2 regions of the Arthrobacter sp. zg-Y1171 genome follow, and region 1 is predicted to be linked to the other one. Evidence: predicted binding sites of a transcription regulator. Region 1 holds the regulator's gene; the other holds the start of a gene.
What was found. The regulator Rex, encoded in region 1, represses fermentation and respiration genes when NADH is low (regulators of the CRP and FNR family bind a similar motif). The targets are predictions, from matches to a motif close to CTTGTGAANNNNTTCACAAG.
Positions count from the first base shown of each region.

Region 1 (9,823 bases):
CAGATCTGTCTAGCTCTACAGGCGGGGTGCGTGCAGGTGCGAACCGCCGGAAGGCGTGGCGGAGGCGGCTTTAATATTCCAAGCGAGCTCTGCGAGCGAGGAATTTCGTTGCCGCCGGAGCCACGCCTGGCGGCGACCCACAGGTTCCCCGCCGCCGGAGCCACGCCTGAAGCCGGCCGGCGGGCTACCGGAAAACCGACCTACGGCCGGGCCGCAAACCGTTCCAGCAGATCCACGTGCCCGGACACGATCAGGGTGTCGCGGCTGGAGACCTTGGTATCGGGCTGCGCGTAGGTGAAGTCCTCACCGGGGGATTTCACGCCGACCACGGTGACGCCGTACTTCGCCCGTACATTGGACTCGCCGAGGGTGAATCCCTGCGTCTCCTTCGGCGGGTACATCTTCACGATTGCGAAACCGTCATCGAACTCGATGAAGTCCAGCATGCGGCCGCCCACCAGGTGCGCGGCCCGCCGTCCGGCGTCGGCCTCCGGGTAGATCACGTGGTTCGCCCCGATGCGGGTGAGGATCTTGCCGTGCGCCGGCGTGATGGCCTTGACCCACAGGTGCTCAATGCCCAGGTCCACCAGGTTTACGGTGATCAGCACGCTGGACTCGATCGAGGTTCCCACGCCCACGACGGCGGCGGAGAAGTCCTCGGCGCCCAGTTGTTTGAGTGCCTCGATGTTGGTCGCGTCGGCCTGGACCACGTGCGTCAGCAGGCCGGACGCCTTCTGGACGAGCGCCGGATCGCGTTCCACGGCCAACACCTCGCGGCCCTGGCGGACCAGCTGCTCGGCGGTGGCGGCACCGAAGCGGCCGAGTCCGATGACCAGGACCGGTGCGTTGTGGGGAGGTCTGTCAGCCAATGATCGGCCTTTCTTCGGGGTAGTGGTAGAGGGTGCTGCGGTGGCGCACGGCGAGTGCCGCGGCAAGGGTGATGGTGCCGACGCGTCCGGCGAACATAAGCATCGACAGGACGTACTTCCCGGACGGCGGCAGGGCTTCGCTGAGGCCGGTACTCAGCCCCACCGTGGCGAAGGCGGAAATAACCTCGAAGAGGACCGGCTCCAGGGACTCATTCGTGATGACCAGCAAGGCCGACGTGGCCACCGCCACCAGGGTGGCGCCCAGGATGGTCACCGAGATAGCAACCCGCATGGCGCCCTGCGGGATGGTGCGGCCAAAGGCCCGGACGTCGGCGTCGCCCCGGGCCTCGGCCACCACGGCCAGGAACAGGACGGCTATGGTGGTGACCTTGATGCCGCCTGCCGTGGAGGCGGAACCGCCGCCGGCGAACATCAGCATGTCGGTAAGGAGCAGGGTGCTGGAGTCCAAGTCCGTCATGGAGACCAGGTTGAAGCCGCCGGACCGGGTCATCACCGAGGCGAAGATCGAGTGGATGATCTTGTCCCCCAGGGACAGGTCCCCGATGGTGCTGGTGTTGAACCATTCAAAGGCGCCCCAGATTATCGCGCCGGCCACCAGCAGGATGGAGGACACCAGCACGGTCAGCTTGGTGTGCAGGTTCCATTTGCTGACCCGGGCACGGGTCTGCAGCAGGACCATGATGACCGGAAAGCCCAGCGAGCCGATAAATACACCGAGCATCAGCGGAATGAGGATCCACAGATCTTCTTCGTACGGCACCAGGCCGTCGGAGTGCGGGGTGAAACCGGCGTTGTTGAACGCGGAAATGGAATAGAAGACCGCATGCCAGATTGCCTGGCCGGGGGATTCACCCAGGATCATGAACCGCGGCGCCATGATCAGGGCCAGGGCCAGTTCAATGACGACGGCGGTGCTGAAGACGATGCGCAGCAGGTGGCCCACTTCGCCGAGCCGGCCCGTGTTCATGCCTTCCTGGGCCATGAGCTTGCCGCGGACGCCGAGCCGCTTGTTCACGGCCAGCGCCAGCAGCGAGGCCAGGGTCAGGATGCCCAGCCCGCCTACCTGGATCGCGATCAGGATCAGCACCTGTCCGAAGGTGGACCAGTAGGTGGCGGTGGAGACCACGGTGAGGCCGGTGACGCAGACGGCCGAGACCGCGGTAAAGAAGGCGTCGTGCAGCGGCGCGGATTCTCCGCTGCTGGAAGCGGCAGGCAGGCTCAGCAGGGCGGTGAAGAGCAGGATGACCAGGCTGAACACGATAAGCGCCAGCCGCGCGGGCCGGCCGGTGACCAGCCCGCCCACAAACTCACGGATCCCGGCAACGATGGCGGGACCGCTGTGCTGCTCTTTCTCCAGCAGGGATTGCCGTGGGATTGCCATGGGTGGTCCAGTTCTTTTCCGCGGTGGTTCCGCTCAGTAGTAGCACTTATCCGGCAGATGGGCGCGGACACCAATATCAGAGTAGCGCCCGCATCACGTAGCCTGTCTGCATGATCAGTTCCGGGCTAAGCCTTCCCATTATGCCGACGTGCATTGTCTGGGATGAATCCATGCTGGCTTACGATTTCGGCGCAGGCCATCCGATGAGCCCGGCGCGCCTGGACCTGACGGCCCGGCTGGCCCGTGAACTGGGACTTTTCGACCTCGAAGGCGTCTCCATGGCCGAGCCGTACGTCGCCTCGGCGGCCGACCTGCTGACCGTCCACGGCTTCGACTACATCAGCGCCGTGCAGGCAGCCGGAGCCGACCCCGCGAACTGCAACACCCTGCTGGGACTGGGCACCGAGGACACGCCGGTCTTCGCCGGCATGCACGAAGCCAGCGCCCGGCTGGTCGGCGGTTCCCTGGCCGCTGCGGATGCCATCCTCTCCGGCGAGGTGACGCACGCGGTCAACTTCGCCGGCGGCATGCATCATGCCGGCTATGAAAAAGCGTCCGGATTCTGCGTCTATAACGACGCCGCGGCCGCCGTCGCGCGGCTCCTAGCCAACGGCGTGCAGCGGGTGGTGTACATCGACGTCGACGCCCACCACGGTGACGGCACGCAGAACATTTTCTGGGACGATCCGCGCGTTATGACCATCTCGCTGCATGAAAGCGGACTGACCCTGTTCCCGGGGACGGGATTCGCCAACGAAACCGGCGGCAAGGCAGCCGAAGGAACCGCGGTCAACATTGCCGTACCGGCGCGTACCACCGACGCCGGCTGGCTGCGGGCCTTCCACGCAGTGGTACCCCAGCTGACTGAGGCCTTCGCCCCGGAAGTGATTGTCAGCCAGCACGGCTGCGACAGCCACACGGATGATCCCATGACCAGCCTCCGGGTCAGCGTGGAGGCCCAGCGGCAGGCCGCCCTGACCATCAGCGACCTGGCCGGCCGCCTGTGCGAAGGACGCTGGATTGCCACCGGCGGAGGCGGCTACAACGTTGCCTCCGTGGTGCCGCGGTCCTGGGCGTTGCTGATGTCGGTGGCTGCCAACGGTCGGGTGCGTCCCGCCACCCCGCTGCCCCCGGCCTGGCGCGACTACGTGCTGGAGAAGCACGGCGTGAAGACGGGCGAGACGCTGGGTGACGGGGCCGATATCTGGTGGCGTTCCTGGGAAGTGGGCTACGACCCGAATGACGAGATCGACCGGACCGTGATGGCCACCCGCAAGGAACTGTTCCCGCTGCACGGGCTGGATCCTTGGTTCGACTAGGCGGTTCCTCGGGGATGCTCCCGGTCCCATATCCGCTAGGGTAAATGCCATGGTCTTTGACGATGTGTTTGCAGTAATCGCGGAAGGTACGCGGCGTGAAATCCTGGGCGCCCTGCGTACCGGCGACAAGTCCGTAGGGGCACTGGTGGAGGAACTCGAGGTCAGCCAGCCCACGGTCTCCAAGCACCTGAAAGTGCTGCGCGAAGCCGGACTCGTCTCCATGCGGGCCGAAGGCCAGCGCCGGTACTACTCGCTGGAAACTGCCCCGCTCGAGGAACTGGTCCTGTGGCTGCGGGCCTTTGACCTCGCGTCACTCACGGAGTCCCGCCTGGCATCCGTTTCTGCAAGCCCCAAACCCGCCACCGCTGCTGCCGCAGCGGCCGGTGCGCTGGTGCCCGGCGCCGCAGAGACCCGCTCGCTGCCGGTGGACGCCGGCGTGCAGAACCTCGGCCGCACGGTGGGGCGGGCCGCAGAGCGGGCCGCCGACCTGTTCGGCCAGTTCCCGAAATTCCGCCGCCGCCGGCCCTAGGGACGCGGCCCGCAGGCACTTTGGCCCGACTTGCATCGCATCCCCGGCATCCGCGGGGCTAGCGTAGTCCTAACCGGGGAATCAAATCTCTAAGGAGCAGCACATGGAACGTGTACTGACGCGCGTACGCGACGACGTCTTCCGCCGCAATCCCGGGGAAACCGAGTTTCACCAAGCCGTCGTGGAAGTCTTCGACTCCCTCGCCCCAGTGCTGCGCAAGCATCCCGAATTTGCCGAGGCCGCGATCCTGCAGCGGATCTGCGAGCCCGAAAGGCAGATCATCTTCCGGGTGCCCTGGGTAGACGACAAGGGCCAGGTGCAGATTAACCGGGGCTTCCGGGTGGAATTCAACTCTGCCCTCGGCCCGTACAAGGGCGGACTCCGGTTCCATCCCTCCGTGTACCTGGGCATCATCAAGTTCCTCGGTTTCGAACAGATCTTCAAGAACGCTCTCACCGGCATGCCGATCGGCGGCGGCAAGGGCGGCTCGGACTTCGACCCGCGGGGCAAATCCGACGCTGAAGTGATGCGCTTCTGCCAGTCCTTCATGACCGAGCTGTACCGGCACATCGGCGAGTACACGGACGTTCCGGCCGGTGACATCGGCGTTGGCGGCCGCGAGATCGGTTACCTCTTCGGACAGTACAAACGCATCACGAACCGCTACGAATCGGGCGTCCTCACCGGGAAGGGCGTGAGCTGGGGCGGATCCCTGGTCCGTCCCGAGGCCACCGGCTACGGCGCGGTGATGTTTGTCGAGGAGATGCTCAAAACCAAGGGCATGAGCCTGGACGGGCAGCGGGTGATTGTCTCCGGCTCCGGCAATGTGGCCATCAACGCCATAGACAAGGCCCAGATGCTCGGCGCCACGGTGGTGGCCTGCTCGGATTCCGCGGGCTACATAGTTGATGAAAAGGGCATTGACGTTCCGTTGCTGCGGCAGATCAAGGAAACGGAGCGGGGCCGGATCTCGGAATATGCCGAGCGCCGCGGACACTCCGTGAACTACGTGACGGAGGGTTCCATCTGGAACGCGGGAGCCGGCGTCGCCCTGCCCTGCGCCACCCAGAACGAACTGGACGAAGCGGACGCGCTGGCATTGATCAAGTCCGGGGTCCGGGCCGTGGCCGAGGGTGCGAACATGCCGTGCACTCCGGCCGCCATCAGCGCCTTCCAGGCCGCCGGGGTGCTGTTCGGCCCGGGTAAGGCGGCCAACGCGGGCGGCGTCGCCACCTCCGCGCTGGAGATGCAGCAGAACGCGAGCCGGGACTCCTGGTCCTTCGAGCATACGGAACGCCGGCTCAGCGAGATCATGGTCAACATCCACGAGCGGTGCGCCCGGACTGCGGAGGAATACGGTTCCCCCGGCGACTACGTGGTGGGCGCCAACATCAGCGGCTTCGTGAAGGTAGCCGATGCGATGCTGGCCCAGGGCGTGATCTAGACCGGCTTGCACTGCCCGGGCCCCGCGGCCGCGGAAAGAACTTCCACTATGGTTACTCCTGCCACTACAGTAGGGACCATACGGGGCCATCAGTGACGCACGTCGCAACAGGCCGGTGACGCGATATCCTTCAGCCGCAGGTGCTCCACATGGCTTGCTGTCGGGAGCGGCGGCAATGAGCAAAGGAACGGGACTAAATGGCAGACGAGGGAAACTTCTCGGATGTGCGGTTTCTGACGGTATCGGAAGTTGCCGACGTCATGCGGGTCTCCAAGATGACTGTGTACCGGCTGGTCCATTCCGGCGAGCTGCCGGCCGTCCGTTTCGGCCGGTCCTACCGTGTGCCGGAATCGGCCGTCCAGAAGGTGCTCCGCGACGCCGTTATTGACCGGCGTACAGACACTGCCTAAGCCCTGCCCCGGGTATCCGTCTTCAGATAACAGCGACGGAGTGGACCGTTCCCGGCTGCTGTTCCGGGCTGGCAAATTCCACAGCCCCGAAGCTGTACCCTGTTAAGGAACGTTTTAATCGAAAGCCAGTAACTACCGGCAACCAGCCCCTGTGCCCACGGCAACAGGGGAAGGGAATCGGTGACTCCTAATAAGTTTGTGAGGACTCTGTGGGTTCAGTAATCAAGAAGCGCCGCAAGCGTATGGCCAAGAAGAAGCACCGCAAGCTGCTTCGCAAGACCCGCCACCAGCGTCGTAATAAGAAGTAGATCCTTCTTAGCGACCGTTGTCAGCTGGCCCCCGCTGCATGTGCAGTGCCGGGTCCGCTAAGGCAGAGCCCGCCAGTCCCCAGGGATAGGCGGGCTCCGGTTTTTAAGCAGCCGGGCGGCTAGCTCTGCCGGGCTGTCAGCGGGCCCGCACCCAGGAGAACCCCCGCCACAGCCCGTAGGCAGCCCCGGCAACGGTTGCGGACTTCAGGCCCAGTGTTGCCGCCCTGCGGCCTGAACGGAAGTCGTACACGGGCCAGTTGCGCTCACGGGCATGACGGCGCAGGCGCGCGTCCGGATTGATCGCCACCGGATGGCCCACCAGACTCAGCAGCGGAACGTCGTTGTAGGAATCGCTGTACGCCCAGCAGCTTTGCAGATCCAGGCCTTCCTTCTCGGCCAGCGCCCGGACACCGGCAGCCTTGGCCGGCCCATGCAGGAACTCACCCACCAGGCGCCCGGTGTACATGCCGTCGGCGACCTCGCTGACTGTGCCGAGGGCGCCGGTGAGATCGAGCCGGCTCGCGATGACCGAAGCAACTTCGATGGGCGTTCCGGTGACCAGCCAAACCGGCCTGCCGGACTTCATATGCTGCTGGGTCAGCGCCCGGGTGCCGGGCCAGATCTTGGAGACAATCATCTCGTCGTAGACCTCTTCGCCCAGCGTGCGCACGTCCTCCGAAGAGAGGCCGGTCGCGAAGGCCAAGGCTGCGTCGCGGACCGAGTGGACGTCCTTGAGGTTTTCACCCTGCAGCATGAACCTCAGCTGCTTGCTCGCGAAGCCGGCTGCTTCACGGATGGTGAAGACTTTCCGCTGGTACATCTTCCGGCCTACATGGAACAGGCTGGCACCGCGCATGAGCGTATTGTCGACGTCGAAAAAGGCCGCTTCGCCAGGTTTGCCCACCGCGTCTGTGGTTCCGGTGGCTCGGACTACAGTGGCTCGGGGCATGGTCCGAGTCTACGCAAAACCCGGCCTGAGCGCGGAAATCCGACGTATTGGGGCTATTTTGGACATATGAGTGAATCCGTCGGACCGGAAGTCGTCCTCCTTACCCGGCCGGGCTGCCATTTGTGCGAAGACGCCCGCCTGGTGCTCCGGCGCGTGGGGGAGGACCTTGGCATCCCCTGGCAGGAACGCAGCGCGGAGGAAGACCCGGAACTCGCCGCCCGCTTCGGTGAGGAGATCCCGGTGTTGTTCATCGACGGCGTCCAACGGGACTTCTGGAAAATCGACGAAACACGGCTGCGGCGTCTGCTGGGGTCGTGATGGCATCCGAGGAAGTCCGGTCGGAACGAGCCGATCTGGAGGGCGGGACGGCCAACAGCGGCCAGGCGGCCGGAACGTCGTCGGCCGCAGCGGGCGAAGGGCGGCACATACCGCCGGCGTCACTGGCGCGGTTGACCATCTACTTGAGGGCGCTGTCCGCCATGCTGGCCGACGGGATAGAGCGTGTGTCCTCTGAAGAGCTGGCTGAAGCCGCCGGCGTCAATTCGCCCAAGCTGCGCAAGGATCTGTCCTACCTGGGGTCCTACGGGACCCGCGGCGTCGGATACGACGTCCCGTATCTCAGCGGACAGATTTCCGCCGCTCTTGGCCTGACATTGAACTGGCGGGTGGCCATAGTAGGAGCCGGCAACCTCGGCCGCGCCTTGGCAGGCTATCCCGGGTTCGGCTCGAGGGGCTTCGAGGTTGTGGCACTGTTCGACGCCGACCCGATGGTAATCGGCCAGGAGGTGGGCTGGCTAAGGATCAGCCCGGTGGACTCGCTGGAAGCAGTGCTCGCGAAGACCGGGGCAAACATGGCGGTGCTTTCGGTGCCCGCCGAGGTTGCCCAGGATCTATGCGACCGCCTCGTGGAGTCCGGGATTACCAGCATCCTCAGCTTTGCTCCCGTAGTGCTGCAGGCGCCCGAAGAAGTCCAGATCCGCAAAGTGGACATGGCGACCGAACTGCAGATCCTTGCCTACCACGCACAGCGCTCACAGGTTTCGCAGATCGCCGCCCGGGCCCGTCTGGCGCGCTAGGACCGGATCCGGCTGCAGGGTTTCCGCCTGGTCCCCGAGGCGATGGTGCGGTTTTGCCTGGTGCCGTTGCGGCCCGAATGGCTGCACCGAGGGTACCCGCGGGTGGAACCACGGGGCTGCTCCCTTGGCGAAGGTGATCGCGGCTCCTGCGACACCCAGGGCTGCAGCGAGAGACTGGGTGCCGGTTCCTGCGTTCATCGCGTAGAACAGTGCGGTGCCGGCAAGGACCGCGGAGACTACCCGCGCCCAGCGCCGCTTGTCCCGAACGGCAACCGCAAGCAGCAGGGCGGTTCCCATGATCACCAGGGCATAGGCGATCGCTATCGCCGCGAGCGTCCTGGCATAGTGGGTGCCGGTCACTCCGTACCGCTCGAGGAGGGCAAGGGCAGGCGGCAGCGAATCAGGTACGGGCATCCGGGAAACGGTTGAAAGGGTGCCCCACAGATTGATCAGGCCCGCACCTGAAATCAGCGCGAATGCGGCTGCAATGGCAGGAACCGGGTTGCCGGTTTTCGCCGGCAGCCGGCGTTGCACGGCCCGCACCACCACGGCTATCGCGTGCCCTGTGGTGCGGGCTGCCACTGAGGTGGTGTGTGCGACGGCGCGGGCACCGACGGCTGTGACGCGCGCTGTGGTTCGGGCACCGACAGCTGTGGCGTGCGCTGTGGTTCGGGCACCGACAGCTGTGGCGTGCCCTGTGGTGCGGGCTGCCACGGAGGTGGTGTGTGCGACGGCGCGGGCACCGACAGCTGTGACGCGCGCTGTGGTTCGGGTACCGACGGCCGTGGCGTGCCCTGTGGTGCGGGCTGCCATCGAAACTGAGCGTGCGGTGGCGCGGGCACCTACGGCTATGGCGTGCGCCGTTGTTCGGGCTGCACTGGAGATGGCATTTCCGATGGTGCGAACTACCACGGCACCGGCGCGGGCAGTGGTGCGGGCGGCCGTCGCAACGGCGTCAGCGACAGTGCGGGCGGCCGACGAAACCGAACGTGCAACGGCCTGGGCCGCCACCGACACCGCATGGGCGGCAGCCCGCGCCCCTGCGACCGTCGCGTGTACGGCGGATTGGGCCGCCGCCGATGCTGCGTGTGCAGCGGCCAGTATCCAGTTCCAGACAGCATGGGCCACGGCTTGGAGCCACGCCGAGGCGGCACGGGCACCGGCGCCGACACGGTTGGCCCCGGACTGGACCGCAGCGCTGGTGGCATGGGCACCGGCCTGGACCTGAACGGATGTTGCATGCGCCCCGGCGTGGACACCTGCAGAAGTTGCCTGGGCCCCCGCTTGAACCCGGAACGAAACGGCGTGTGCCCCCGCGCGGACCCGAACAACCCCCGTGCGGACGCCGGCAGAGGTGACCCGGGCTCCCGTTCGGGCTTGGTTGGAGGTGGCCTGCGCCGCGGCTTGGATCCGAGTGGACGCACGGCGCACCAAGCTGCGGAGCCAGGCGTAGGCTCCCTGCACTCCTATGCGGAGCCAGACGACGGTCCCGACCGCCCCGACCCGAAGCCAGGCGG
Region 1 is NZ_CP104264.1:2,832,105-2,841,927, reverse strand. Features, by position in the region: gene N2L00_RS13345 (TrkA family potassium uptake protein) at 201-869, opposite strand; gene N2L00_RS13340 (TrkH family potassium uptake protein) at 862-2,271, opposite strand; gene N2L00_RS13335 (acetoin utilization protein AcuC) at 2,382-3,590, shown strand; gene N2L00_RS13330 (helix-turn-helix transcriptional regulator) at 3,640-4,119, shown strand; gene gdhA (NADP-specific glutamate dehydrogenase) at 4,223-5,563, shown strand; gene N2L00_RS13320 (helix-turn-helix domain-containing protein) at 5,761-5,973, shown strand; gene N2L00_RS13315 (30S ribosomal protein bS22) at 6,183-6,281, shown strand; gene N2L00_RS13310 (HAD family phosphatase) at 6,418-7,230, opposite strand; gene N2L00_RS13305 (glutaredoxin family protein) at 7,297-7,548, shown strand; gene N2L00_RS13300 (redox-sensing transcriptional repressor Rex) at 7,548-8,306, shown strand; gene N2L00_RS13295 (hypothetical protein) at 8,262-9,823, opposite strand, start outside.

Region 2 (9,823 bases), 900 kb from region 1:
CACCGGTCTGGTCCACCATTACCGGAGCAGCGCCGGGGGTCAAACGGTAAGTCGCAGCCAGAACCAGGTCCACGTCGGCCGCGCGGGAGGTGAAGGTGACGAAGTCCGGGACCGAGTCACCATTGGTGTCGATCTCCACGTCAATCTCGAACGCACCGCCCAGCATGGGCCAGTTGGCCCAGGTGCTGACGCCGAAGTTCACGACGGACGTCTGAAGATTGCCGCCGGCAGCCTTCAGCGTCGGAATCGTGGAAGATGCGCCCACGGCCTGCAGGTCCATCGCGTACATGGAATCCATCTTCACGGACTCCAGCCGCGGGCTCTGCGCGCCGAGGACCAAAGGCGAAACCAGGGACAGGTAGCGCGAGGCACCCGTGCCTTGGTTGAGTTCGCGGCCCTGCAGGGTCACGGTGCTCTTCAATGCCTCGGAGTCGGCGAAGGCGATTTCCTTGCCGGCACTCATATCCGACGTCGGCTTCGGGGCCGAGTAGACGGGTACGCGCAGAGTGGGCGTGCCGTTGCCGGCAAACTGCACCCGCCCGGAAACGTCCGCCAGGAACTGCCTGGTAATGCTCAACTGGTCGGTCTCGGCTGCGGGGTCAATGGTCTTGGCCAGTGCAGCCGGATCGGAGATGCTCAAGGTCACGTCCACGGTTGCCTTGCCGTTGCCCGGCACGTTCACCGAAGGTGTGGTGCTGATGACGACGCCGGGCATGGTGGACGCCTGCAGGTAGCTGACGTTGTAGGACACAGGGCGGTCGGACTTGTTCTCCACCGTGACCTGCCGGGTCAGCACGAGGGCTTCCTTGCCGAGCTCCAGGACGCCGAAGTTGACGCTGGTCAGGGCCGGGTCCTCCGTGGCGTAGGCCAGGACCTTGTTGTTCAGGGCGTCAAGGGCATCTACCCGGCCGGAACCGACCCGGTTGGGCCCTTGAACGGCACCGGACGCAGTGAGCAGGTCATGCGTGGCGGTGTTCATGATGGCGGTCTTGACCTCGTACGGGTTCAAATCCGTAGCCGCGTAGAGCAGGGCCGCAATACCGGCCACATGCGGGGTGGCCATGGACGTGCCGCTGCTGACGGCTGCACCGGTGCCGGAGCCGACGGCTGCTGATCCAATAGCCGAACCCGGCGCCGCGACGTCGGGCTTCACGATGCCGTTGGAACCGTGCACTCCGCGGGAGGTGAACGGGCTGACGGTGTCACCGGCGCCCGAGGGGGCGCTGGCGGTGGCCATGTAGGCCGGCGACAGGCGCAGGGTCAAGGTCCCCGCTTCTGCGGACGGCCGCAGTCGGTCCGAGGATTCGGCGTTGAGCTGGATGCCGGGGATGGTGGCGTTTCCGCCGATACCCGATTCAAAGACCGCACGCGGGGAATCGAGCACCACGCCGGTGGCTCCGGCGGCCTGGGCATTATTGAACCGGACCCCCGAGCCGCAGGGGAAAGCAGCGTCTTCTTCCCACTGGATCCAGACCCATTTACCGGTCAGGGAACCGGCAGGGAAGGCGTTGCAGCCAAAGCGGTTGTCTGCCGGAGCCATCACCACATTGCCGGTGAGCTGTGCTTCGGTAACTGCCGGGTCCGAGTAATTGAAGTTGGAGGAGTACTGCCCGGCGACGGATCCGGCCAGTTCGGCTGGAGCGAGGACGTCGGCGCGGTCGAGAGTGACCCGGGAACCGATGGTGCTGGCCACGGTCAGGGCCGACTTTGCGTTCCCCGGGGAACCGCCGATGTCATAGACGTCTCCGGCGTTGCCCGAAGCGACAACGGAGAGGATGCCCTGTTCGGTGAGCTTGTTGACGATGTCGTTTTCGGGATCGTCAACCGGGCTGTAGTCGGAGCCGAGGGACATGTTCACTACCTGGGCACGGTCCGAAAAGTCGCCGTCGCCGTTGGGGTCCAGCACGTAGTCCAGAGCCTGGCCGACCACCTCGGAGGAGCCTGCGCAGCCGAAGACACGGATGCTCACGAGCTGGGCATCCGGTGCGGAACCGGGGCCGATCCGCATGGAATTGACCTGCTCCGCCGTGAGGGTGGAGTAGTCGCCGCGGAAGGTGGAGCCGTCGTTGTTGGTCCCGTACCCGGCGGCAGTGCCGGCCACGTGGGTGCCGTGCCCGCCGCAGTCGAGCGGATTCAGGTCCGGCCGGGGGACCGGCTGGTAAGTGGGGGAGTCGGGATCGGCATCGTAGTCATCGCCAACGAGGTCGTAGCCGCCAATGAACTTATTGGAATCAAGAAGGCCGCTCCCGGCCGAGGGAATGGTGGCCGAAGCCTGTGCTGCCTGGTAGGCCTCGATGGTGCCGGGGCCGCCGAAATCGCTGTGGGTGTAGTCGAGGCCGGTATCCAGGACGGCGATGGTGATGCCTTCTCCGGTCTGCTTGCGCTCCACCCACGTGTTCAGGGCCCGGGTGTCAATATCCGCGCCCTTGTTGTCGACGTGCTTCGGAACGATCTTGGTGATGCGGGCAACGTCCGAGCGGCCGGCCAGCTCGCGGATGGCCTCGGCGTCGCCGACGATCGCGGTGCCGGGGAGCGTGTTGGTGGTTGTGTAGAGGGTGCTCGCGGCAGCTTCCTGTGCCACTGATTCTGCCTGCGAAGTGATGTCGCTGCGGATCTCTTCGACCAGGGGCTTGTTCACCACCGGCTCCGCTTTTCCGTCCTTGACCTCCTCGGGCTGGGTCTGTTCAAAGGCGCCTTCGCCCGTGAACTGCACGTAAACCGAAACCTGGCCGGTGGCGTCCCGCAGGCTGGGGGACACTTTTTGTTCGGCGAACCGCTCGAGGGAGATGCCCTCGGTGAGTTCATTGCCGCCGGCAGGTGTCTCAGTGGCCTGCGCCGGCAGGCTCAGGCCGAGGCCCGCTGTGAGTGCGATCCCGGCGAATGCGGCAGTGACAACCGCGCCGGGTTTGTGATGGATGGACAATCTCATTGCGCTCCTTGAACATTCCACCGAGCGCTACCGGGCATGTCCAAGAGACAATTGCACGGCTGCTGACACACTGCGGCAGGTTTTCCGTTGTGCCTCCAACCCCCGTAAGGAGTGTCAGCGTGCACGTAACGGCCCCCAAACCAAGCAGCCGTAGGGTCACAATAGAGGAGCAAACGCCCAGTGCAAAGGTTGGACCTATTAATAGCGAATTACTTCTTTGACCCTTGTTTTTTTGCAATTCAGGCTGTAAATTCCAGCGCCTGCGGGTCGAATAAACGCCGGAAGGAGCCGCCCCGTTGGGGGGACGGCTCCTTCCATGATTCTTCTGGCTTGTGTTTGGGCGGGTTGACGCAGTTAGAGCGCCGGGCCCTGGCCGGCGTTGCCCTGCCACAGCGCATCAAACGGTGCGTTGGAGGAAACGCGGTTGCGGATACCTTCCGTGACGAACGCCTTCGCCGTCTTTGCCGCTTCCAGAGGCGTGGCCCCCTTGCCCAGTTCAGCAGTGATAGCCGCAGCGAGGGTGCAACCGGCACCGCTGACAGCTACCTCGCCTACCTTGGGTGCCCGCAGGACCTCCATGGTTTCGCCGTCGTAGAAGACGTCGACGGCGTCGTCGCCTTCCAGCCGGACTCCGCCCTTGGCCAGCACTACGGCTCCGCTGGCTTCATGGATGCGGCGGGCTGCTTCCTGCAGGTCTTCCACGGTCTCAATGGAATCCATGCCGGACAGGGACATGGACTCGAAGTGGTTGGGGGTGACGAAGGTGGCCAGCGGGAGGATCTGGGCCTTGAGCGCCTTGTCGGTATCCAGTGCCGCGCCGGGTTCCTGGCCCTTGCAGATGAGCACCGGGTCCAGCACGAGGTTCTTCCAGTCCTGGGCCTGCAGCGCCTTGGCAACGACGTCGATGGTTGCCGGGGTGCCGAGCATGCCGATCTTGACCGTGTCGAGGTCATAGGCGGTCATGATGGCTTCGAGCTGGTCGGTGATGACCTGCGGGTCCACCGGGACGAACCGGTGGTTCCAGGAGTTGTTGGGATCGAAGGACACGATGCAGGTCAGGGCGGTGATGCCGTAGACGCCGAGTTCCTGGAAGGTCTTCAGGTCGGCCTGGGCGCCGGCGCCGCCGGTGGCTTCGGAACCTGCGATGGTGAGCGTGACGGCCGGAGCTGAGGCCGCAGAAGAGGATGTGTTTGCAGACATGGCTCCATCTTCCACCCAAAACGGCGGAACCGGCCACCCTTGTAAGACGCGCTGTTACGGCGCGCCGCCGCCGTGCCCCGGCGGCGCTGCGGGCTAACCGTCCCCGCGGACGCCTCGGAGCAGGCGGACTACGTCCTCCATGATGTTCCGGACCACCGGGAGCCGGGACAGGATCACGAGTTTGGCCACCAGCGGGGCCAGATTCGCGGCCAGCCGGTGGGACCTGCGCTGTCCGGGGGAGCGGTCATACACCCAGAAGAAGGTGATCCCCATATGCATCAGCCAGAGCAGTTCGGGCAGATCGTCGCGGATAGCCACGGGCGGCTGCGGCCGGGCGGTCGACACCGCCTGCCGGAACATCGCGATGGATTTCCCCCGCCCGACGGCGTCGTCCTCCCGACGGTTCGGTGACATGGCGTCGCGCAGGAAATGCACGCCGAAGGCGTGGTACGGCTCCATGGTTGTCAGGCCGGTGGACAGAATGACCGCCAGGTTTTCGCCCAGGTTGTGGCCCTCGCGGATCTGCGGCAGCGCAAGGGAGCGGTGTTCATCCTGGAGGGACCGGTAAAGCTCGTGGAGGAGGTCATCCTTGGAACGGAAATAGTAGTAGGCGTTGCCTACCGAAACGTTTGCCTCCTGTGCGACAGCGCGCATGGTGGTCTTTTCGTAGCCCTGTGAGGCGAAGAGGCGCAGCGCGGTGTCGATGAGGAGCCGGCGCGTCTGTTCGCTCTTGGCGGTGACGGCCAATGATGCTCCCTTTGCAGTATTTTCAGCGTTTAGTAGACCATTCTTTTGAACGTGTTCAAAATCGTGTGCGCGGCAGGAGCGGACCGGGCGTGGCAGAATGGATGCGGCCCTGCGGGGCTGCCCGGGGCAGCGGGCACAGTGCTAATACAGCCGGCGAAAGCCAGGCGAACCACTAACCGAACGGAAATGCCATGAACGCACAGCCACGGGCAGCTGTGAAAAACGCTGCAGCCTACGCCTCCCGCGGGAGCTCCCAGTACGACCTGATCCTCACCCTGATGTGCGTGGTCATCGTCATTTCGAATATCGGCGCCTCCAAGGGCGTACAGTTTTCCCTCCCCGGCGGCTGGGACATTGTCACCGACGGCGGTTTCTTCCTCTTCCCGCTCGCGTACATTCTCGGCGACGTGGTGAGCGAGGTCTACGGTTTCAAAGCCGCCCGCCGCGCCATCTTCACCGGCTTTGCGATGGCACTTCTCGCCGTCGTCAGTTTTGCCGTGATCATTGCGCTGCCGGGGTTCAACGACGCCTACGGGCTGGAGAAGCAGGCTGCACTGGAAGTAGCTCTCGGTCCGGTCTGGCAGATTGTCCTGGCGAGCCTGCTGGGGTTCCTGGCCGGCCAGCTGCTGAACTCGATGGTGCTGGTGCGGATGAAGGAGCGGTTCCGTGAGAAGGCACTGACCGGACGGTTGATGCTATCCACCGGTGTAGGGGAGTTTGCGGACACCCTGATTTTCTGTGCCATTGCGGCTCCGGTCATCGGGATTACCGACGCCGGCGGGTTCTTCAACTACGTCCTGTTCGGCTTCCTCTACAAGACGCTCATTGAGTACCTTTTTGTGCCGGTCACGGCGTTGGTCATCCGGGTCATCAAGAAGCGCGAACCCAGCTACGTGGAGCCGCTGCTGGAGCCTGTCGCAGCGTAGGGGCGGGGACCGGGTTCGGTGCTCCCCGTCACTGCCGCGATTCGTCGCGGCGTCCGCTGCTCCGCCGCGTCCCCATGAACATCAGAAGCGGCCCGAGGACGAGTGAAATGACGACGGTGATGATCGCTTGGGAGGGTGGCTTCCATACCGCCACCACTACCAGCGCCAGCAGCAGGGAGAGCGTAACGAGGATCTGGATGGTCCATCCAACAGTGCCGTGCCCGCGCCGCACTACAGGATTCCCCTGCTTTTCCGCCATGCTGACCCCTTCGAATAGCCGTTGCAAGACCGCCAGGCCTCCGCTCCGAGCCTAGCGGCAACGGGCCCTACCGTGCGGGGAAACGCCAATCAGGTCACCGGGCGAAATCCCTGCCCAGGTGTGCAAAGGTGGGGGAACGCCAGAGCTTCACTTCCCCCGTACGGCAGGAGACAAACATGAGCAATCAGGAACCAGTCCCGAACCCCGGTGCCAAGGCAGTAGATGAAAATCTTGCCGGAACCGCGGAGGAATTCAACGACGAAGTCACCAAGGCAATGATCGAAGACGCCCAGGAGAAGGATTCGAGCCCCGGAGACGAGGAACGGGATGCCCAGCCCGCCTTGGAAGAGGATGAATCGACCCAGGCTAAGCCGGACAATTCCTAGCCGGCTTGGCTTTCCGCAGAACCCCTGGAACTCGGCACGTCGCACGCAAGGATTACAGCGGTAGGTAGACCAGCTACTTACCGCTGTAGTACTTGCCCAGGACCTCCGCCTTGAAATCGAAGAACGTGCCGTCGTCGATGGACAGCCGGGCGTCGTCAACGAGCTTCACGGTGAAGCGTTCATTGTGGATGGAAATCAGCGTGTGGCTGACCATCTCGTTGGACTTGAACAGGTGCTGGATGTAGGCGCGGGTGTAATGGGTGCAGGTATAGCAGTCGCAGCCCTCCACCAACGGCCCGAAGTCCCGCTTGAACTTGGCATTTGACAGGTTCTTGCGGCCGTACGGCGTGTAGAACGCCGAATTCCTGGCCACCCGGGTGGGAGAAACGCAGTCGAAGGTGTCGGCGCCGTTTTCGATGGCGGTGAAGATGTCATCCGGCTCGGAAATCCCCAACAGGTGGCGGGGCTTATTCTCCGGAAGCTCCTCCGTGCACCACCGGACAATGGTGCCGAGGTTTTCCTTTTCGAACGCCCCGCCCAGTCCGAAGCCGTCAAAGTCCATGGCACCGAGATCCCGGGCTGCCTTACGCCGCAGGTCTTCGTACTGCGCGCCCTGCAGCACCCCGAACAGGGCCTGGTAGGGCTTGTCGGAGCGTTCCTCGGTCAGCCGCTGGTGCTCGGCAAGGCACCGCAGGGCCCAAAGCCGGGTGCGTTCCAGCGACATTTCCTGATACCCGCGGGAATTCATGAGCGTGGTCAGCTCATCAAAGGCGAACATGATGTCGGCACCGATTTTGTGCTGCACCTGCATAGAGATTTCCGGGCTGAAGCGATGCTTGTCGCCGTTCAGATGGGACTTGAACCAGACGCCGTCGTCGTCGATATGTGCCAGGCGTTCCTTGCCGGGCGCGACGTCGTCGTCCGACCCGGTGGCGTGCGTTGTGCCGTCGGCATTCATGTTGATGACCTTCTTGAAGCCCGCACCCAGGCTCATCACCTGGAATCCGCCCGAGTCGGTGAAGGTGGGGCCGGACCAGTTCATGAACTTTCCCAGACCGCCGGCTTCATCGAGGATGTCCGGGCCGGGCTGCAGATACAGGTGATAGGCATTCGCCAATACGGCCTGGGCGCCGAGCTCCGCGACCGACTCGGGGAGCACAGCCTTGACCGTGGCCTTGGTACCTACCGCGATGAACGCCGGAGTGGCGATCTCGCCGTGCGGCGTGGAGATGGTGCCGGTGCGGCCCTGAAAGCCGCCGCCGTTCGCCTCGACTCGCTGTTCGGCCGCTGCAGGGGCGGTTTCGCGCAGGCGCTTACCGAGGGTGAAGGAAAAGGCTGAGGAAGACACCCCTCCATTTTGCCTTACTCCGCGCCGGCCTTCCGCCGGGCCTGGCCGCTGGGAGATGCACCACATTTATATCTGCTGGTGCTTTCCCGGGGATAGGTTGGATTGGCGGAATTCAACCGGCCATGCACCCCGCCGCCGGAATATCCCCGCACCCCCGATGCCTACGGCACGAAAGGCAGAGGCCACCCGCGTTGACGCACCTGCAGGAAATGTTCAGGATCGCTCCGGCACACAACGACCACCACGCGGCCATCCGCTGCGCCATCGGAGTGGGCGTTCCGCTTCTCCTGCTGCTTTTCCTGGGGCGGATCGACCTGGCCATTTTCGCCACGTTCGGTGCCTTCACCGGGATCTACGGCCGGAACGAACCGCACCGCCAGCGACTGGGCCACCAGGGCCGCGCCGGGACACTTATGCTGGCCGTCATCCTGGCGGCAGCGCTGTGCGCCCGCCTGGACCTGGATGACTGGGGAACCGTCATCGGCACCACGGCAGTAGCCGGTTTCGGCACCATTGCCACGGGCTTTTGGCGGCTGCGCCCGGTCGGCTCCCTGTTCCATATCTTCGCCTTCGCCGCCATATCCTCCGTCCCGAACCATCCTCCGCTCTGGCAGGGGATGCTCACCGCAGTCCTCACGGTGGCCTTCTCCATCCTGCTGGGCCTGTCCGGGATGCTCGTGCAGAAGTACCGCACGGAATGGAAACCACCGGAACGCCTGCGCTTCACGCCGGCCCAGCGCCGCCTCATCTACATTGACGGGCTGCAGTATGCGGTGGCCGCAGTGGTGGCAGGATCCATCGCCACCCTGCTGGGCATCGGCCACAACTACTGGGCCATGGTCGCGGCGACCGTTCCACTGATCGGCGCGACAGTACGCCACCGGGTCCACCGCGGCCTGCAGCGCATCCTGGGCACGTTCGGCGGCCTATTGCTGACGGCACTGATCCTGCTTCCGGGCCTGGAGCCCTGGCAGATGGTCCTGGTCATTGCCGCTTGCCAGTTCGGGGCGGAGATGTTCATCGCCCGGCAATACGCACTGGCCCAGGTGGTGGTCACGCCGCTGGCGCTGGTCAGCACGGAGCTGGCCCACCCGAGCAACCCGATGGAGCTGCTGCGGGACCGCGGCATTGAAACGCTGATCGGCGCCGTCGTCGGCATGGCCGTGGTGGTGGCCGTCCATGTCCGGCAAAAGCAGCTGCAGCAAAAGAAGCGGAAGTCCGCCTAGCCGCGCACGGCAATCAGCTCGGTGCGGATGCGCCGGTCCAGCTCCGCGTCGGACAGCGTCTGCGAACCGCCGTGGGAGCGCAGGTAGAGCAGGGCGTTCAGGCGCAGGACCCGCCATTCCCGTTCGCTGGCATCTTTTCCGGCCTCGGCAGCCCGGTGGATTTCGCGGTCGTACAGGTTGGGTTCGTTCAGCTGGCGCTGCAGCAGCTCGGCAGCCAGCTTGGCCTTCATCGGGTCGGTCTCGGACGTGTCCGCAGCACGCACGGCATGGCTGTACGCCGCCGCGCTCTCGGCGTCGCCGGCCTCATGGGTGATGTGCGCCGCCAGGGCCAAAGCGCCCTGAATCCAGTTCCAACGGCCAAAGTTCCCGTCAAAGGGGAGCCCGGTGATGACGTTGCAGACCCTCAGGGCGTTTTCAGCATCACCGAGATCGATATAGAGAATGTGGGCCAAATCTCGGACATCCTGCAGGTGGCTGCCGGATTTCACGTTCAAACCACGGTCCAGGCGAGCTGCAATCTCCTGTACGGCTGAGTTTTCCGGGTGGGCGGCCGCGGCGTCGGCAATGATTTCGGCCGCGTTGTCTTCCTCCGAAGGCACCTGTCGAACAGCGTCCGACGGCGCACCTTCGGGAGCCGGAGCCTGTACCCGGACGGCGGATCCGTAGGCCAGCCGGAGCGAAGTTCCGTCGTCCAATTTAGCGAGCACCAGCGCGGGAACACCGAAATCATCGGCCTCCACACTGGTTCCGGCTACCGGAGCCAGTGGTTCTGCAGCACCCTCACCCGGGACAAGGATCTGTC
Region 2 is NZ_CP104264.1:311,611-321,433, forward strand. Features, by position in the region: gene N2L00_RS01545 (S8 family serine peptidase) at 1-2,929, opposite strand, end outside; gene thiD (bifunctional hydroxymethylpyrimidine kinase/phosphomethylpyrimidine kinase) at 3,284-4,129, opposite strand; gene N2L00_RS01555 (TetR/AcrR family transcriptional regulator) at 4,223-4,876, opposite strand; gene N2L00_RS01560 (queuosine precursor transporter) at 5,068-5,802, shown strand; gene N2L00_RS01565 (hypothetical protein) at 5,831-6,061, opposite strand; gene N2L00_RS01570 (hypothetical protein) at 6,238-6,447, shown strand; gene tgt (tRNA guanosine(34) transglycosylase Tgt) at 6,521-7,795, opposite strand; gene N2L00_RS01580 (FUSC family protein) at 8,005-9,021, shown strand; gene N2L00_RS01585 (DUF6707 family protein) at 9,018-9,823, opposite strand, start outside.
Region 2: the regulator Rex is predicted to act here: its motif matches at 4,919-4,938, upstream of N2L00_RS01560 (queuosine precursor transporter).